DNA from 2 places in the Haloimpatiens massiliensis genome. Region 1 is predicted to be linked to the other one. Evidence: a T-box and tRNA genes for the amino acid it is inferred to sense, from the RefSeq annotation. Region 1 holds a T-box; the other holds one or more tRNA genes.
What was found. The T-box of region 1 lies ahead of metG (methionine--tRNA ligase). A T-box ahead of a tRNA ligase gene usually reads a tRNA of that ligase, here a tRNA-Met.
Positions count from the first base shown of each region.

Region 2: it has a tRNA-Met gene. The T-box ahead of metG (methionine--tRNA ligase) is inferred to sense a tRNA for this amino acid. The anticodon was not compared.

Region 1 covers NZ_LT854640.1:1,999,843-2,008,299, forward strand. The annotation lists gene metG (methionine--tRNA ligase) at 72-2,021, opposite strand; T-box leader at 2,113-2,349, opposite strand; gene C1715_RS17600 (hypothetical protein) at 2,601-3,218, opposite strand; gene C1715_RS17605 (MarR family winged helix-turn-helix transcriptional regulator) at 3,235-3,690, opposite strand; gene C1715_RS17610 (MATE family efflux transporter) at 3,680-5,035, opposite strand; gene C1715_RS17615 (MATE family efflux transporter) at 5,407-6,759, shown strand; gene C1715_RS17620 (XRE family transcriptional regulator) at 6,838-7,341, opposite strand; gene C1715_RS17625 (IS701 family transposase) at 7,403-8,457, shown strand, end outside.
Region 2 covers NZ_LT854637.1:328,140-336,596, forward strand. The annotation lists gene yabN (bifunctional methyltransferase/pyrophosphohydrolase YabN) at 1-303, shown strand, start outside; gene C1715_RS04635 (HU family DNA-binding protein) at 388-663, shown strand; gene C1715_RS04640 (RNA-binding S4 domain-containing protein) at 1,173-1,415, shown strand; gene yabP (sporulation protein YabP) at 1,483-1,776, shown strand; gene yabQ (spore cortex biosynthesis protein YabQ) at 1,785-2,213, shown strand; gene C1715_RS04655 (FtsB family cell division protein) at 2,270-2,557, shown strand; gene C1715_RS04660 (S1 domain-containing RNA-binding protein) at 2,623-3,036, shown strand; tRNA gene C1715_RS04665 (tRNA-Leu) at 3,439-3,527, shown strand; tRNA gene C1715_RS04670 (tRNA-Met) at 3,533-3,608, shown strand; tRNA gene C1715_RS04675 (tRNA-Met) at 3,612-3,688, shown strand; gene spoIIE (stage II sporulation protein E) at 4,048-6,435, shown strand; gene tilS (tRNA lysidine(34) synthetase TilS) at 6,635-8,020, shown strand; gene hpt (hypoxanthine phosphoribosyltransferase) at 8,023-8,457, shown strand, end outside.

The DNA of each region.
Region 1 (8,457 bases):
AATGTAGATTTTCCATAGAAAATCCTCCTTAACTAGCACACTAGCCCTGTGACACACTAGCCCACTAATTCCTATCTTACTTGGCTTCCAGTTGGTAGTTCACCAGGAATACTTACAGTAGATAATTTGCTGTCGTCATCAGTAGATGCTGCAAGTATCATTCCTTGTGAAAGTTCTCCTCTTAATTTAACAGGTTTTAAGTTAGCAACTAATACTACATATTTTCCTACTAAATCTTCTGGTTTATAGTATTTAGCTATGCCAGATACTACCTGTCTTTCTTCTCCATCTAAATCAACTTTTAATTTTAAAAGTTTGTTAGCTTTTTTAACTGGCTCACACTCTAAAACCTTAACAACTCTTAAATCAATCTTATCGAAGTCATCTATAGTTATTTCTGGCTTTAATGGCTGCATAGGTTGAACTTTCTTTTCCTCTGCCTTTTCAAGTTGCTCTTGTCTTATTTTTTCTAACTCTTCTAATTTCTTTTCCACATCAATTCTTGGGAATAAGTTTTGTCCCTTGTCTACCTTTGTTCCGGCTTTAGTTCCATCAAAAGATGCTAGTGTATCCCAAGAAGTAAGTTCAACATTTAACTTTTCATTTATTTTTTCACTAGTTTCTGGTAAGAAAGAGGATACAAGTACCGATACAAATCTTATGGTTTCTGAAAGATTATAAAGTACTGTTCCCAATCTTTCTTTTTTATCCTCTTCTTTAGCAAGTACCCAAGGCATTGTTTCATCTATATATTTATTTGCTCTCTTTATAAGATCCCAAATGTGATCTAATGCTTCTGGTATTTTATAACTATCAATAGATTCTTCTACTTTCTTTGGAGTAGCTAATGCTAAAGAGATTATTTCATTGTCTATATCCTCTTTAGCTGTTGGTGCAGGCATTACTGAATTAAAATACTTCTGAATCATAGCTACAGTTCTTGAAACTAAATTTCCAAGATCATTAGCTAAATCTGAATTAGTCTTATTTATGAATTTTTCATTTGTAAATATTCCATCAGATCCAAATGGTATTTCATGAAGTAGATAATATCTAACTGCATCTGTTCCAAATTCATTTACAAGGATTTCTGGGTCCACTACATTTCCTTTTGATTTGGACATCTTTCCTCCATCAACCAAAAGCCATCCATGTCCAAATACTTGCTTAGGTAGTGGTAAATCTAAAGCCATTAACATAATTGGCCAATAAATTGTATGGAACCTTATAATATCCTTTCCAACAAGATGCACATCTGCAGGCCAATATTTTTCCATTAAATCTTCCCTAGAATTTTGGTATCCAAGAATAGATATATAATTTGAAAGCGCATCTATCCAAACATACACCACATGTCCTTTATCAAATTCCACAGGTATCCCCCAGTTAAATGAAGTTCTTGATACACAAAGGTCTTGAAGTCCTGGCCTTAAAAAGTTATTTAACATTTCATTTTTTCTTGACTCTGGTTGTATAAAGTGAGGATGTGTTTCTATATATTCTATAAGTCTATCTGCATATTTAGACATTTTAAAGAAATATGCTTCTTCCTTAGCCTTTTCTACTGGTCTTCCACAATCTGGGCACTTTCCATCTACAAGTTGAGTTTCTGTCCAAAAAGATTCACATGGAGTACAATACCATCCCTCATAACTATCCTTATATATATCTCCTTTTTCATAAAGCTTATTGAATATTTTCTTAACTGTTTCAATATGATAGTCATCAGTAGTTCTTATATACTCATCATAGCTTATATTCATTATGTTCCAAAGATGCTTTATAGTTTCTACTATTTCATCTACATAAGCTTTAGGTTTAACTCCTTTTTCTTCTGCTATTCTTTGAATTTTTTGTCCATGCTCATCAGAACCTGTCAAAAACATTACATCATATCCAGTAAGCCTTTTAAATCTAGCCACTGCATCTGCAGCGACAGTTGTATATGTGTTTCCTATGTGTAATTTTGCTGATGGATAATAAATTGGCGTAGTTATATAAAAAGTCTTCTTATTTTCCATTTTTCTACCTCCCTTAATTATATTATGGTTTTTAAATATACATATTAAAAATACACAATTAAAAACGCCTCTATATGAATTTTTATCTCCACATAGAGGCGTAAATATACGCGGTACCACTCTAATTTATCACTAATTTTATAAAAGTGACCTCAAACAGATGACTATCATCATCCTGCAGTATAACGTCTGCTTCCGTACTGCCCTACTAAAAATTCAAGCAGTCTGTTCAGGGGCCATGTTCATAAGTTTCTATATTGCTGGCTTTCACCTAATCCAGTTCTCTTTAAATACCTCCACTTACTACTCTTCCCATCATAACATTTAAATAAATATAATTAACAGTCCAAATTCACCCTATAGCTCAATTGTCTACATAAGCATATTAAAATTTGAATTTAAGTTAATGATATAATATACTAATTATTATGTCAATACTATATTATCTAATTTCTGCAATTGGTAATTTGCATTACTATTTTAATAATGAATTTAAAATGTAAAATATAGAATTTGTTCAATTTATTTTATTAAAAACTCCCAGGATTTTGTACTTCACTTTAAATTTTCAATTTTGTTTTATTGTTTTACATTATCATATTTAAAATATATACTTGCCCCTGCTAACCTTTCATAAGTCTTTATATCATAAACTATTTTTCTTCTTTTAAAAAATACAAAAGATATAGCTTCCCAAAGAAAAACCCATCCACCAATATTAACGCCTTGAGATAAGGTGACATAAACAATTTCATTTTTAGCAAAATTAGCCATAATATATGAAAGAGCTAAAAATATAAAAGCAACTATTATGTATCCTAAGTATTTCTTATAGGACTCTTTTAAAACCCTTCTTTCTGTATGATAATAAAAAGAATAGTAAGTTTTTAATCCAGATACTATTATCCTCTCTCTATTTTTATCTTGTATCTCCTTTGGGAGATAAAAACATATATCTATATCATACTTTAAAGGGATATCTTCAGAACAACTCTCCAAAAAAAACACTAACTCTGGATCTATATCTCTTTTTTTAAAAGATGCATGATCCCAATCGTTAAAAATATCTGTATATTTATCTAAAGAAATCTCTATAATATAATTACCTGTATTAGGATTAACTTCGTATATTTTACTTAAATAGTTTGTCTTCTTCTTATAAAACTTCTTTATATCCAGACTATTCTCTCCTTCCAAACCTTAAAATATAAAATTACTTATTGCTTAATTCATCTACTATATCTTCTATTTCTATTATACACTTATATAGTATTTCCCTTTTTTCCTTATTTAATTTATTAATAATTTTATCCAAGCCTGAAAGTTTATTTTCTAATTCATTATTTAAAACTTCAATTCCTTTTGATGTTAAACTATAAAAAGTATTTCTTCTATCATTAGGGTCTATTTCTCTATAAGCTAACTCATCATTACACAACTTATTAAGCATTATACATAAACTTGAAGTAGATACATGAGTTTTTGCGCTTAAATCTTTTAAAGCACATTTCTGTGCATTTTTTAAAACTATCATAGTTCTAAATTGTTGCATAGTAATCATAGGATTGTCACAATTCTTTTTTTGACTTTTATCTAACTCTACCCTTGCAAATTTTTTTAGTTTTATGATAAAACTCACAAATTCTTTTGATATTTCTCTAATTTCCATTAAAACTCCTTCCCTTCGTAACTACTTTATTCTTCCACTTGCCTGTTTTATAATATATAAGAGTCAATATTAATCCTACAGTCCAAGATATAGGAATTGCCCACCAAATTCCATTTGGTGATTGCATTTTATTGGATAATATGTATGCCAAAAGTACTCTTACAAACCACAATGTAAAGATAGATATTATCATAGTTGGAATTGTATCTCCTGCTCCCCTTAAAACTCCGTTTATAATACACATAACTCCCACTACAGTATAAAATGAACAAACTATTTTCAAATAATCAAATCCTATTTCAATAACCTTAGAATCATTACTAAATAACACTATAAGCCACTTTCCAAAAATGAATATAAGTATACTGGCAATTAGTGAAGCAATTACTGTCATCTTAACGGTAGCCTTGAACCCATTAATAGCTCTCTCTTCCTTGCCGGCACCTAGATTTTGTCCCACAAATGTAGATATAGCTGTTCCAAAATTCATTATGGGCATAGACGCAAACGTATCAATTCTTCCTGCAGCCGTATATGCAGCTACTGTTTCTGAACCAAAACCATTTACTAAAGATTGAAGTGCCATTATTCCCAATGAAAATAGCATTTGTTGTATTCCAGTGGGAAGTCCTATCTTTAAACTTTGTCTAAATATCTCCTTATTGAACCTCATACTTTTAATATTAAACTTTAGCACCTCATGGGTTTTATTTAAATAGTAAATTCCTATTAAAAAAGATATACCTTGTGCTATTACAGTTGCCCATGCAACTCCTGCAACTCCCATATTAAATTTTAATACAAAAAGTAAGTCTAATACTATATTTATTATTGAAGAAATTATTAAAAAATATAATGGGGTCTTAGAATCTCCTAACCCTCTCAATATAGCACTTATAGAATTGTATCCAAACATACCTATCATTCCACTAAAAATTATTTTTAAATACTTTTCCGCTTCTGGAAGAATATCGTCAGGTACATTCATCATTATAAGAATATTTCTACTAAAAATCACTCCAGCTATAGTAATTATTAAAGAGGCTACAAAAAGAAAAATATATGCTGTATCAATACTCTTTTTAACCTTATCCATATTCTTAGCACCATAATACTGAGCTATTATAATAGTAGATCCCATAGTTATTCCCATTATTAAAGATACTAAAAGAAATATAATAGGAAAACTAGTTCCTACTGCTCCTAATGCTTCTTTTCCTACAAATCTTCCTACAACTATACTATCTACAGTATTGTAAAGTTGCTGAAATATATTTCCTATAAGCATTGGAAGTGCAAAAAGTAATATAAGCTTTCCTTCCTTACCTTCAGTCAAATCTTTCATAAATTACCTCCTAGATGTTTTTCATTTGAAATTGTTTTAATATAAAATCATTTTATATTAAAACAATTTTATAGTCAATAGTTATTCTTATTAAACCATTTGTTAAAACAAATATAAATTAAATTCTGCCTTTACTCATAGAACCTGCAAACAAACTATCACTAAAATAACTAGCATCAATTTTCTACCATTATTTATAAATACTTATATAGACTAAATATAACTTATATAAATATTGTTTTATTATAAAAAATATATTAACATGATACTGTGCTTTTAATAAAAAATATTACATGATTAAACCACAAAAGGTACAATGTAGTGGAATTATATTGTAAATAAATTGCTTAGGTTAAAAGGGGGGTATTTATATTTTTAAATCACTAAATAAACAAACAATAAAAGACGTTTTAAAACTAGCCTTACCTGCCGTTGGAGAAATGACACTTTATATGATGATTTGGGTATTAGACACCATGATGGTAGGCTGGTATGGTGGAGATGTAGGGGTAAGCTCTGTAGGATTGAGTTCTGAAATACTTTACACTTTTGTAAACATATTTATTGCTGTAGGTGTATCTGTGGGTATAACATCATTAATAGCAAGAAAATATGGAGCAAAGGATCTTAAGGCAGCTGAAGAATACGCCTCCTTAGGATTTTTAACAGGTTCAATTATAGCATTATTAATATTAATACTGTGTTTTACATTTGGTGAAAATATACTAATTATAGCTGGCGCTAAAGGAGAAATTTTAAAATTAGGCGTTGATTATATGAAAATAGCTTCTATAGCACTGTTCTTCAATATGCTACTTAGCCTTTTAAATGGCATATTGCGAGGATACGGTAATACTAAAACACCGCTTTTTATTTCTGCCATAATAAATGTGATAAATTTAGTATTGGACTATATGATGATATTTGGAATAAAACCTTTTCCTGAACTAGGCGTAAGAGGTGCTGCGTTAGCTACACTTATAGCACAAGTATTTGGATTTACATATGCCTTTATATATACTATGAAAAAATCCAAAATAAAACTGCACTTTAAATACATAAAAAACATTAATTTTACCAGCTTAAAAAACTTAATAAAATTATCTATACCTTCTTCTCTTCAGGAAGGTGCATTTGATATTTCAAGATTAATAAGTACCTTTATGATAATGCACTTAGGGAGTATTCCCTTTGCTGCAAATCAAATAACCACCACTATAGAATCTCTTTCCTTTATGCCCGGCTGGGGCTTTGCCGTAGCTGCAACTACTTTAGTTGGACATAAAGTGGGAGAAAAAAACTATAAAGAAGCTAAAATTTATGCTGATACCTGTGCTATATTAGGCTCTTTAATAATGGGTTTATGCGGATTAACATTTTTATTATTTCCTAAATTCTTAATATCGCTCTTCATTCAATCCAGTGCTAAAGATGTTATAGATTTAGGTTCTATCTGCTTAATGATAGCCTCAGTAGAGCAACCTGTAATGGCATTTTCTATGATTTACGGTGGAGCTCTAAAAGGTATGGGAGATACCAAAACTCCATTTATGGTAGCTTTTATGTCCAGCTGGTTTATAAGACTTCCTTTAATGTACTACATAGTTTATGTTTTAAAGTTACCTGTAACATACGTATGGTGGATTACAGCCATACAGTGGACTTTTGACGGAATTCTAATAATAATCTTGTTTAGAAAGAAATTTAAAAAAAGACCTAAATAAGAACTTTGCAAAGCAAAGTTCTTATTTTATTTGAGAATTGAAAGTTGCAAGTATTCTGTTCATACGTACATTACTTAGTTAAAACAATACATAAAATACACAGTACAAAATCACTCCAACTACAAAAGTAATTAGAGCTGCTCCCATTGCTAGTAAGAACTTTTGATAGTGTCTCTTTCCAATTTCTTGATTTTTTTCATTTTCCCCCATATCTTTTCCCTCAACAAAGTTAAGAATTTCTTTATATGTTTGGATATCAAAATTCTTTTTCATCTTTTCAACTTTAATTCCATAATATATTGCACCTATAGCGATCAATACCCAAATTGCCACACCAATATTCCCAATGAACATTTTAAGTGGAATAGGTAACAAAATCATAGCTAATAAAAATATTGCAAAAATATTACTTAACTTTTTAAAACTAGCAATGTCTTCTTCTTTGATTTCCTCTTTCATTTTTTCAAGGTCTCCTTTAACTAAAATGTCAAGGGATACATTAAAAAGAGAGGTTAATAGTAACTTAACTTCTGCAAAATAAAAAGTTAAATTGGTAGTATTACCAAAAAATAAATATGGCACACTGACCTTATCCGTGATATATAAAAGTTACTACTCAATTAAAACACGGGAGGTTGTCAGTATGCCAAGTAAATTTACTAATCATATTGTATCCATTAATGATGAACTTTACAATTACTTAAATGATGTAAATTATGGAATGAGTAAACCTCAATTTCATCATATATCCACTATTATTAATGGATTAATAAATTTAGATGGCACTAAATCTTTATTAAAGATTTCAGAATATATACTAGCTGCTAAAAGCAGCAGTTCCATATATAGATTTTTGAGTAACTCTAAATGGGACGATAGTCTCATAGATAGAAATCGTATTAATTATTTAAAACTACATTTTAATAAACTCATAAAGCCTAAATCCGTAGGATTCTTAGTTATAGATGATACTGTTAATCCAAAAACTCAAGCAAAGAAGATGCAAGGATTAAGCTATAATCATTGCCATACAGAAGGTAAAAATCTTTGGTCCCACTGTGTAGTTACTTCTAATTTTGTAGCAGAGGATATGTCTATTCCGCTAAACTATAAGTCTTATTTTAACGAAGAAAACTGCAAAAATCATAATAAAAAATTTATGAGTAAACCAGATATAGCTTTAGGTTTTATTAATTCTTTTGAAAAACCTTCTAACTGCGATAAAATATATTGTCTTACTGATAGTTGGTACACTAGCGAAAAGTTAATTAATGGTTGTATTTTAAAAGGTTTTAACTTTATTGGGGCTTTAAAATCTAATAGAAAAATCTCTCCATTAGGAATTTCAATGCAAATTAAGGAATTTGCTAAATATATAAATCCATCTACCTTAGATGTAGTTACCGTCGAAGGTAAGGATTATAGAGTATATAAATACGAAGGCAAAGTTTCAAAGATTGAAAATGCATTAGCCTTAATTTGCTATGAAGTTGATGGGGACAGCTTTAAAGAACCAGTATATCTAATGTCTACAGACATAGAACTTAGTAATAAAGCTATAATAAAATACTATCTATATAGATGGAACATTGAAACTAATTACAAATATCTTAAAACACACTTAGGTTTTGACGAATATAAAGTTCAATGTATACTCTCTATCGAGAGGTATTTTCTACTTACATTTTTAGCAATCAA
Region 2 (8,457 bases), on a different contig from region 1:
GATTCTGTGGAACCGGCCTTTGAGAAAGTCCTAGAAGAATTTTATGAGGTAAAAAATGTATATAAAAGCAAAAATAAGGGCAAAATAAAAGAAGAACTGGGAGATTTAATATTTTCTTGTGTAAATGTAGCTAGAATTCTTGACATTGACCCTGAAGATGCTTTAAATTATACTATATATAAATTTATAAGTAGATTCCAGTATATAGAGGATAAAGCCATAGAAAATGGGCTAACTTTAGAAGAAATGACATTAGAGCAAATGGACAATTTCTGGAATGAAGCAAAATTATTAAAAAATTAATTTAATATTTAGAAGGAATTTAAAAAAAAATGAAGAATATGCTTATTCAATAGCGTACTCTAATTATTTAAGGAGGTAACAAAGGTGAACAAAGCAGAATTAATCGCTAGTATGGCAGAAAAAAGTAAATTAACTAAGAAGGATGCAGAAACAGCATTAAAGGCATTCATAGAAAGCGTACAAGAAACATTAGAAAAAGGTGAAAAGGTTCAATTAATAGGATTTGGAACTTTTGAAACTCGTGAAAGAGCTGAAAGAGTTGGAAGAAATCCAAGAACTAAAGAGGAAATAACAATTCCAGCATCAACTGTTCCAGTATTTAAAGCAGGAAAAGAATTTAAAGAAAGAGTAAACAAATAATTACTGGATAATATTGGCTACATAAAGGAAAACCTAGATGCAAATCTAGGTTTTTTCTTTAATAAAAGGTATGCAAATAATTATTTTGCTAACTCAACTTTTGCACATAAAGTTCAAGCTCTACATTAGATTAATAAGGGTTTTAAATTTAAAATTTAGAATGTAAAATAAGAATTTGTAGAGTAGGTAAGAGGTAAAAAGTAAGAAGTAAGAGTGAAAAGGTAAGAACTAATAGGTAAAAGGTAAGAGTTTCTTTAAAAAATTCAGCAAAGCTGAATTTTCACCATAACTATTACTTATTACCTGTTACTTATAAATTAATTATAAAAAACTCTTTGAGTTTTATCTTTAACTCTTACTTCTTAGCTATTACCTATTACTTACATGTAAATTTCAAATTATAGTTAGTTTCTAAAAGAGCTTTATTCTTCATTTTAAATTTTATATTTTTATTTTTCAACTGCGAAAGTTGAATTACTAATAAATTAATGTATGAGGGGGAGAATTAAATGAGATTAGATAAATACCTTAAAGTATCAAGAATAATAAAAAGAAGAACTATCGCAAAAGAAGCTTGTGAAAGTGGACGAGTTTGGATTAACGGTAAGGTTGCTAAACCAAGCACTGAAGTAAATGAAGAAGACATAATAGAAATAGAATTTGCAAACGGTAAATTAAAAGCAAAAATAATTAATATAGCAGAACACGTTAAAAAGGAAGCAGCTAAGGAAATGTATGAATTAATAGAGTAATTGTACTAATGATAAGCCTATAATCATATATTAAGTATAGATACTATAGGATTATAGGAGGTTTAATATGGAGGTAAGAAAAGAGATTAAAATAGAAGAACATAAAAGTATTTTAAATTTGGATAGTAGAAAAAGATTAAGTCTTACAGGTGTCCAAGAAGTAATAAGTTTTAACGAAGAAGAAATAGATTTAACTACCGAATTAGGACAGTTAAAAGTAAAGGGAAATAACTTAAAAATGAATAAATTAGATGTCCAAAATGGTGAACTGGTAATAGCTGGAACTATTGACTCCTGCACTTACATGAATAGAGAAAAGAAAAAGGATAATGACAGCATTATAAGCAAGCTGTTTAAGTAAATACGCATATGATATTATCTACTATTTCTCAATTAGAATTACTTTTATATAATATTCTAGCAGGGGTGCTAACAGGGGTTTTATTTGATGTGTATAGAAGTATACGGGGCAGATGTAATAATAAGATAATAGTATTTATACAAGATGTGCTATTTTGGATTTTTGCTGCTATAATTGTTTTTATATTTTTGTTTATTACAAATTATGCATATATGGGATTTTATTGTTATATTTATATTGCCTTTGGTTTATTTGTTTATTTGAAGATAGTTAGTAAACATTTTTTGAGATTCACAAGTAAAACTAACAGAGGTATTGGAAAAATATTGCGTATAACGGTAAATAATGTTAGTTATATATTTGGAGTTTTTACCTACGCATTTTCAAAAAAAAAGAAAAAAAATAAAAAGTACAAAAATACCTTGAATAAAAAGTAAAAGCAACTTAAAATATATATATAGTCTATATTATTAAAAAGAAGAGGATATGTGTTATGAAAAAAAAGATTAGTTTTAAAAAAATAATACTGGCTATATTAGTGGTTTACATGATTGGTATTTTTGTAAATCAACAAGTGACAATAGGAAGAGTTAAAGAAGAAAAGAATCAAAAGAAACAGGAATTAAGTGCAGTTAAGAAAAAAAATAATGAATTACAGGATCAAGTTCAAATGTCTAAAAGTGATGGCTATATAGAAAAGATAGCACGTGAAAAATTAAACTTTATTAAAAAAGGAGAGACTCCTGTAATCAACAATTCATCTAAGGAAAGTTCAAAGTAGTTTAAATTAGTTTTCAAAATTATTTTCTATAGAACATTATTTTATTAAGGAGGAGTCTTTTTAACATGACCTTAAAAGTAGGAAGTATTACAGAAGGTACAGTGGTAAATATTACTAATTTTGGTGCGTTTGTAGAAGTGGAGGGCAAAACAGGACTAGTACATATTTCTGAGGTTTCAGAATCATATGTAAAAGATGTAAGTAAACATCTAAAAGAAAAAGAAAAAGTTAAAGTTAAAGTTCTTTCCATAGATGATAATGGAAGAATGAGCCTATCAATAAAGCAGGCTAATCCAGTTAAAAAAACTGTTAGGCCAGTAGAAATTGACTGGCAAAAGGAAAAAGCTAAGAATGAAGTTGTAAACTTTGAAGATAGAATCTCAAAGTTTCTAAAGGAAAGTGAGGAAAAATTCCAAGACATAAAGAAGCACCAAAATATGAAGAATGGTGGCCGCAATAAAAGAGGTTCTGGTATGTAGTATTTAAAAGAATACTAAGGGCTTATTAAAGTATAAATAAAGACTTTAATAGCCCTTTATTTATAGCATAGTCATATTTATTAATATGGTTGATGCTTTTTAATACTGCATAAATTAATAGGGATCAATAGTTAATTCAATTTTCGCAGTTATAAAATAAAAATTATATTTTTATTTCCTTTATTTATCTAATGTATAACTTGAAAATTATGTTCGAAAGTGCAGTGGTCAAATTATATATTTCAATATCAAGTGCTGATGGTGATGGGCTAATGGCACTAATGTTTGGGGTTGGAAAATTGAGTTTTTTAAAATGGAAATTAAAAATATTTTAAAAAGTTGTTGACATGTCTTCATATATACTATATAATAAAATCTGTCCTTGAGATTAGGCAAAAACTCGCTGGAGTGGCGGAACTGGCAGACGCACAGGACTTAAAATCCTGCGGTGCTAAAACACCGTACCGGTTCGATTCCGGTCTTCAGCACCAAATGTCGCGGGGTGGAGCAGCTGGTAGCTCGTCGGGCTCATAACCCGAAGGTCACAGGTTCAAGTCCTGTCCCCGCAACCACATGGCGGAATAGCTCAGCTGGCTAGAGCATTCGGTTCATACCCGAAGTGTCGTAGGTTCAAGTCCTATTTCCGCTACCAAGAAACCTCACATTTTTGTGAGGTTTTTTAGTTTCTAAGAACTTTACATTTCTTAAATTCTTTTAACAAAAAAATTTCCCTAAATCATATCAAAAGAGTATATATAACGACTTTTTTATATAGTTTGTTTATTAAAAAAAAAGTAACGTCTAAAATGACATATAGCTTAAGAATTTATATTAAAAACCAGTATAGAGGCAATAATAATATAGCAATACATATTACAAATAATGGAAGAAAATTACCAATTTATGTTTTTTATTGTCTTAAAGAAATTTGTTTTAGACAGATATATTGACAATTATTACCACTCAATTTTGCTATAATTAATTTATTAATTAAGGTTGGGGAGGGTGAATATGCAATACGGTGTTAATGTTTTTCCATACCAAAGAGTATCTGGAGTGCAGAAGGAGGAAGAAAACAAAAAAAGTTTAAATTTAAATGTAATACTGAAAGGGGTAATTAGTTTCATTATAGCTTTATTTATGAGCAGAGTTACTATAATGAATTTTATGGCTCCTTTTGGCATTGCATTGCTTATAGCTATGTTGTGCTACTTTGAGGATTATGTATTCTTGTTCCCTTGTGCTGGAAGTGTTTTAGGTTATGTTTGGATACATAATTCATTACAGGGAATAGGAAAATATTTAATAGCTATATCCCTGGTAACTGTAATATTTTATTGCTTAAAAAGTATTAGTAGAAGTAAAAAGGTTATAGTTACGTGTAGCATAATACTCTTAGAATTTATTATGTACCAGCTGTTTATATTAAAAAAACCCATGGGAACAACTTTATTGTTTTGTTTTTTAGAAATGGCGTGTATCATTCCATTATATTTTATTATTGATCATTCTATTTTATGCTTTAAAGAATTAAATACAAAACATCTATATAACAGTGAAGAATTAATAACTATGGCTATATTTGTATCCTTGGTATTAGCGGGTACTTATGGAATAAAAATACGAAACATATCTTTATGGAATGTATTGTCATTGACATTTATATCTATTTTAACTTATGTAAGTGGAAGTGGTATTGGGTCTGCTACAGGGGTAGCACTTGGAGCAGTCATAGGATTAGGAGCAAAGGATATAAGCATATATACTAGTATTTATGGTTTGTGTGCCTTAATAGGAGGGGCTTTCAGAGAAATGGGTAGATGGGCTACGTCTTTGGCATTTATAATAACATTTTTTATAGTGACGGTTTATTCTAAAAGTGTTCAGCAATTTAAACTTATAGAGCCTATAATAGCTGCTACAATTTTTTTATTAATACCAAGGAGCTTTTATGAGAGGGTGAGTTTAGAGGTTAATAGAGAAGAAAAGGAAAAGTATATTAGTGAAGAGTATATTGAAAAGGTTAAAAAAATTTTTGAAAAAAGATTAAATAGTTTTTCAACAGTACTTAATAATATGTCAGATACTTTGGCTCATTTATCCAAAAATGAAAACTTGAGTATGAAAAATAAAAGTGCATCTTTGATAGAAAATTTAGCTGATAGGGTTTGTAGCAATTGCAGTATGAAGGGCATGTGTTGGAAAAGAGAATTGCACTATACTTATTCTGCTTTTGGAGAACTGATACAAAACTATCAACAAGGGCGAAAGATAATTCCAAAAGAAATTGATAGAAAGTGCATAAACAAAGAATTTTTATTAAAGAACACGGAGGAAATAGGAAATAATTATATAATAAGTGAGCTTTTAAATGTAAGATTACAGGAAGGAAGAAAGATATTATCAGATCAGATAAGTAATATGGCAAAGTCTATAAAAGAAGCTACTGATGACTTTGCATACGGGGTTCATTTTAATGTTACTTTAGAGCGTGAAGTTATAAGAATATTAAATAAGGAAAATATAAAATATAGTGATGTTACATGCTTCTTAGACAAAAACGGGCGCAGTGCTGTAAAATTGACTATGGATAGTTGTACAAGCAAACAAAAATGTGTTAAAGAAATATTGCCTTTGATAGATGAGGTTACTGGAAGAAGTATGTGTATAGAGGAAGAGGGATGTTTTATAGACAATAACACAGGACAATGTACTGTAAACTTTAAAGAGATGCCTAAATACCATATATCCTCCTATGTAAAGAGAAGGTGCAAGGATGGAGAAGAATATAATGGAGATAGTTATAGTTTTGGGAAAGGTAATGATGGAAACTATATAATGTTATTAAGTGATGGAATGGGATCTGGCCCAGAGGCTAGTGAGGAAAGCACAGCAGTAGTAGAAATGATTGAAAATTTTATGAACTCAGGATTTAGTGAAAATACCTCTATTAATGCGGTTAATTCTATTATGTCATTAAAGTTTTACGAAGAGGAAAAATTCTCTACTGTAGATTTGGGAAATATAAACTTATATACTGGTGAAGCAGAATTTATAAAAGTTGGAGCGGCCTCAACTTTTATAAAAAAATCTAATAGAGTAAAAACCATAGAGTCTAAAAGTTTGCCTATTGGAATATTAGATAAGGTGGATGCAGATTTGAAAAAATGTAAACTTAATAATGGAGATATGATTGTAATGGTTACAGATGGTGTGGTAGATTATAATAGTGAAAATGTAGGTAGAAATGATTGGGTAATTAAATATTTAGAAAGAATCAATAGTAATAATCCTAGAGAAGTTGCTGAAGGACTTATGGAGCAATCTATGAAATTAAATAAGGGCAAGGTTAGGGATGATATGACTATAATGGTGTCAAAGGTGTATGATTTATATTAAAAATATCATATGCTAGAAATTGGAGTTCAGTGGGGCTTAAATAAAAGTACAGGTAATTTATACTAAAACACACATAAAGGGTTGTTTTTATATATGTTTTTTAATAGAATGGGAATAAGTTCTAAAAAAACTTATTCTCATTCTTTATTTATGTTATAATTGTTTATTATGAAAATATAATTTTGTAGGAAGTGTTTAAATGTTACAAAAGGTGTTAAGTACTATCGATGAATACCAAATGTTTAAAAAGGGCGATAAGGTAATAGTTGGAGTATCTGGAGGGCCAGATTCTATGTGCTTACTTCATATGCTTTATTTACTTAAGGAAAAGCTACATATAGAAATAGTTGTAGCACATATAAATCATTGCTTAAGAGGAAATGAGGCAGATGACGATGAGAGATACGTTAAAGAATACTGTAAAAAAATAAATGTACAGTACTATAGTAAAAGAATAGATATAAATTCCATAGCTTTAGAACAAAATATATCCTGTGAAACAGCAGGAAGAGATGCTAGGTATAATTTTTTCTATGAACTTAAAAATAAGCTGGTAGCTCAAAAAATTGCTGTGGCTCATAACGCTAACGATCAAGCGGAAACTGTGCTTATGAGGATAATGAGGGGTACTGGTTTGGCTGGCGCAGTTGGAATAAAGCCTATAAGAGATGGCATAGTTGTGAGACCTATAATAAAATTAACTAGAAAGGAAATAGAAAGTTATTGCAATGATAATAAAATTAATGCTAGAATAGATAAAACGAATTTTGAGAGTATATATTCCCGAAATAAAGTTAGGTTGGAATTAATACCATACATAGAAAAAAATTTTAATAATGATATAGTTAGTACTATAAATAGATTTGCAAATATACTTTTTAAGGATAATGAATACATAGATTTAGTAGCAAGTGATAAATATAAGGAGTATTGTACTTTAGAATATGGTAAAATTATAGTAAGAAAAGAATTATTTAAAGAACATGAGGCTATATTGTCTAGAGTTATAAGAATAGCCTTAAAAAAATTAAAAGGAAATTTGTATAATTTAGAGACAAAACACATATATGATATAATACATATTCAAAAGGGTTGTACGGGAAAAAAGATTAATTTACCTGAGAACTTAGTTGCTACAAATAATTATGGGGACATTCATATGTATGTAAATATATCAACTGTGAATAAAGAAAAAAAAGAATTAACATTAGAAATGGATAAAAAATATTTAATAAAAGAGAAAAATCTTTATTTAAAGATTGAAATACAAACAAAAGAAGAAGAATATAATTTAAAAGGAAATAATTTTACCAAGTATTTTGATTATGAAAAGGTAAAAGGGGAAATAACTTATAGATATAGAAGACAAGGAGATAAATTTCAACCTATTGGGATGAGAGGTACAAAAAAATTAAAGGATATATTCATGGATTTAAAAGTTCCTAAGGAAGAGAGAGATGAAATACCACTGATATGCTTTGGAGATGAAATAGCATGGGTGTGGGGATATAGGATAAGTGAGAAATTTAAAATTGATAAAAATACAAAGAAAATATTAAAAATCCAGTTTAAGAGAGGGGAATAAAGATGACCGCATATGTATGTGAGGATGTAAAAGAGGTTCTATATACTGCTGAACAATTAAAAGAGAAGACAAAGGAAATAGCAAAAAAAATAAGTGAAGAGTACAAAGGGAAAGATTTGATTTTGATTGGTATACTAAAGGGCTCTGTTATGTTTATGACAGATCTTATAAGAGAAATATCTATACCTTGCCATATTGACTTTATGGATGTATCAAGTTATGGTAACTCTTCTCAGACTTCAGGAGTTGTAAGAATACTAAAAGATTTAGATTTTGAAATTAAGGGTAAAGATGTGCTTATAGTAGAAGACATAATAGATACAGGAATAACTCTTAAATATCTTATGAAATATTTAAGTTCAAGAAACCCAAATAGTTTAGAAATAGCATGCATGCTTAATAAAGCTGAAAGGAGAAAAGTAGATATAGATGTAAAA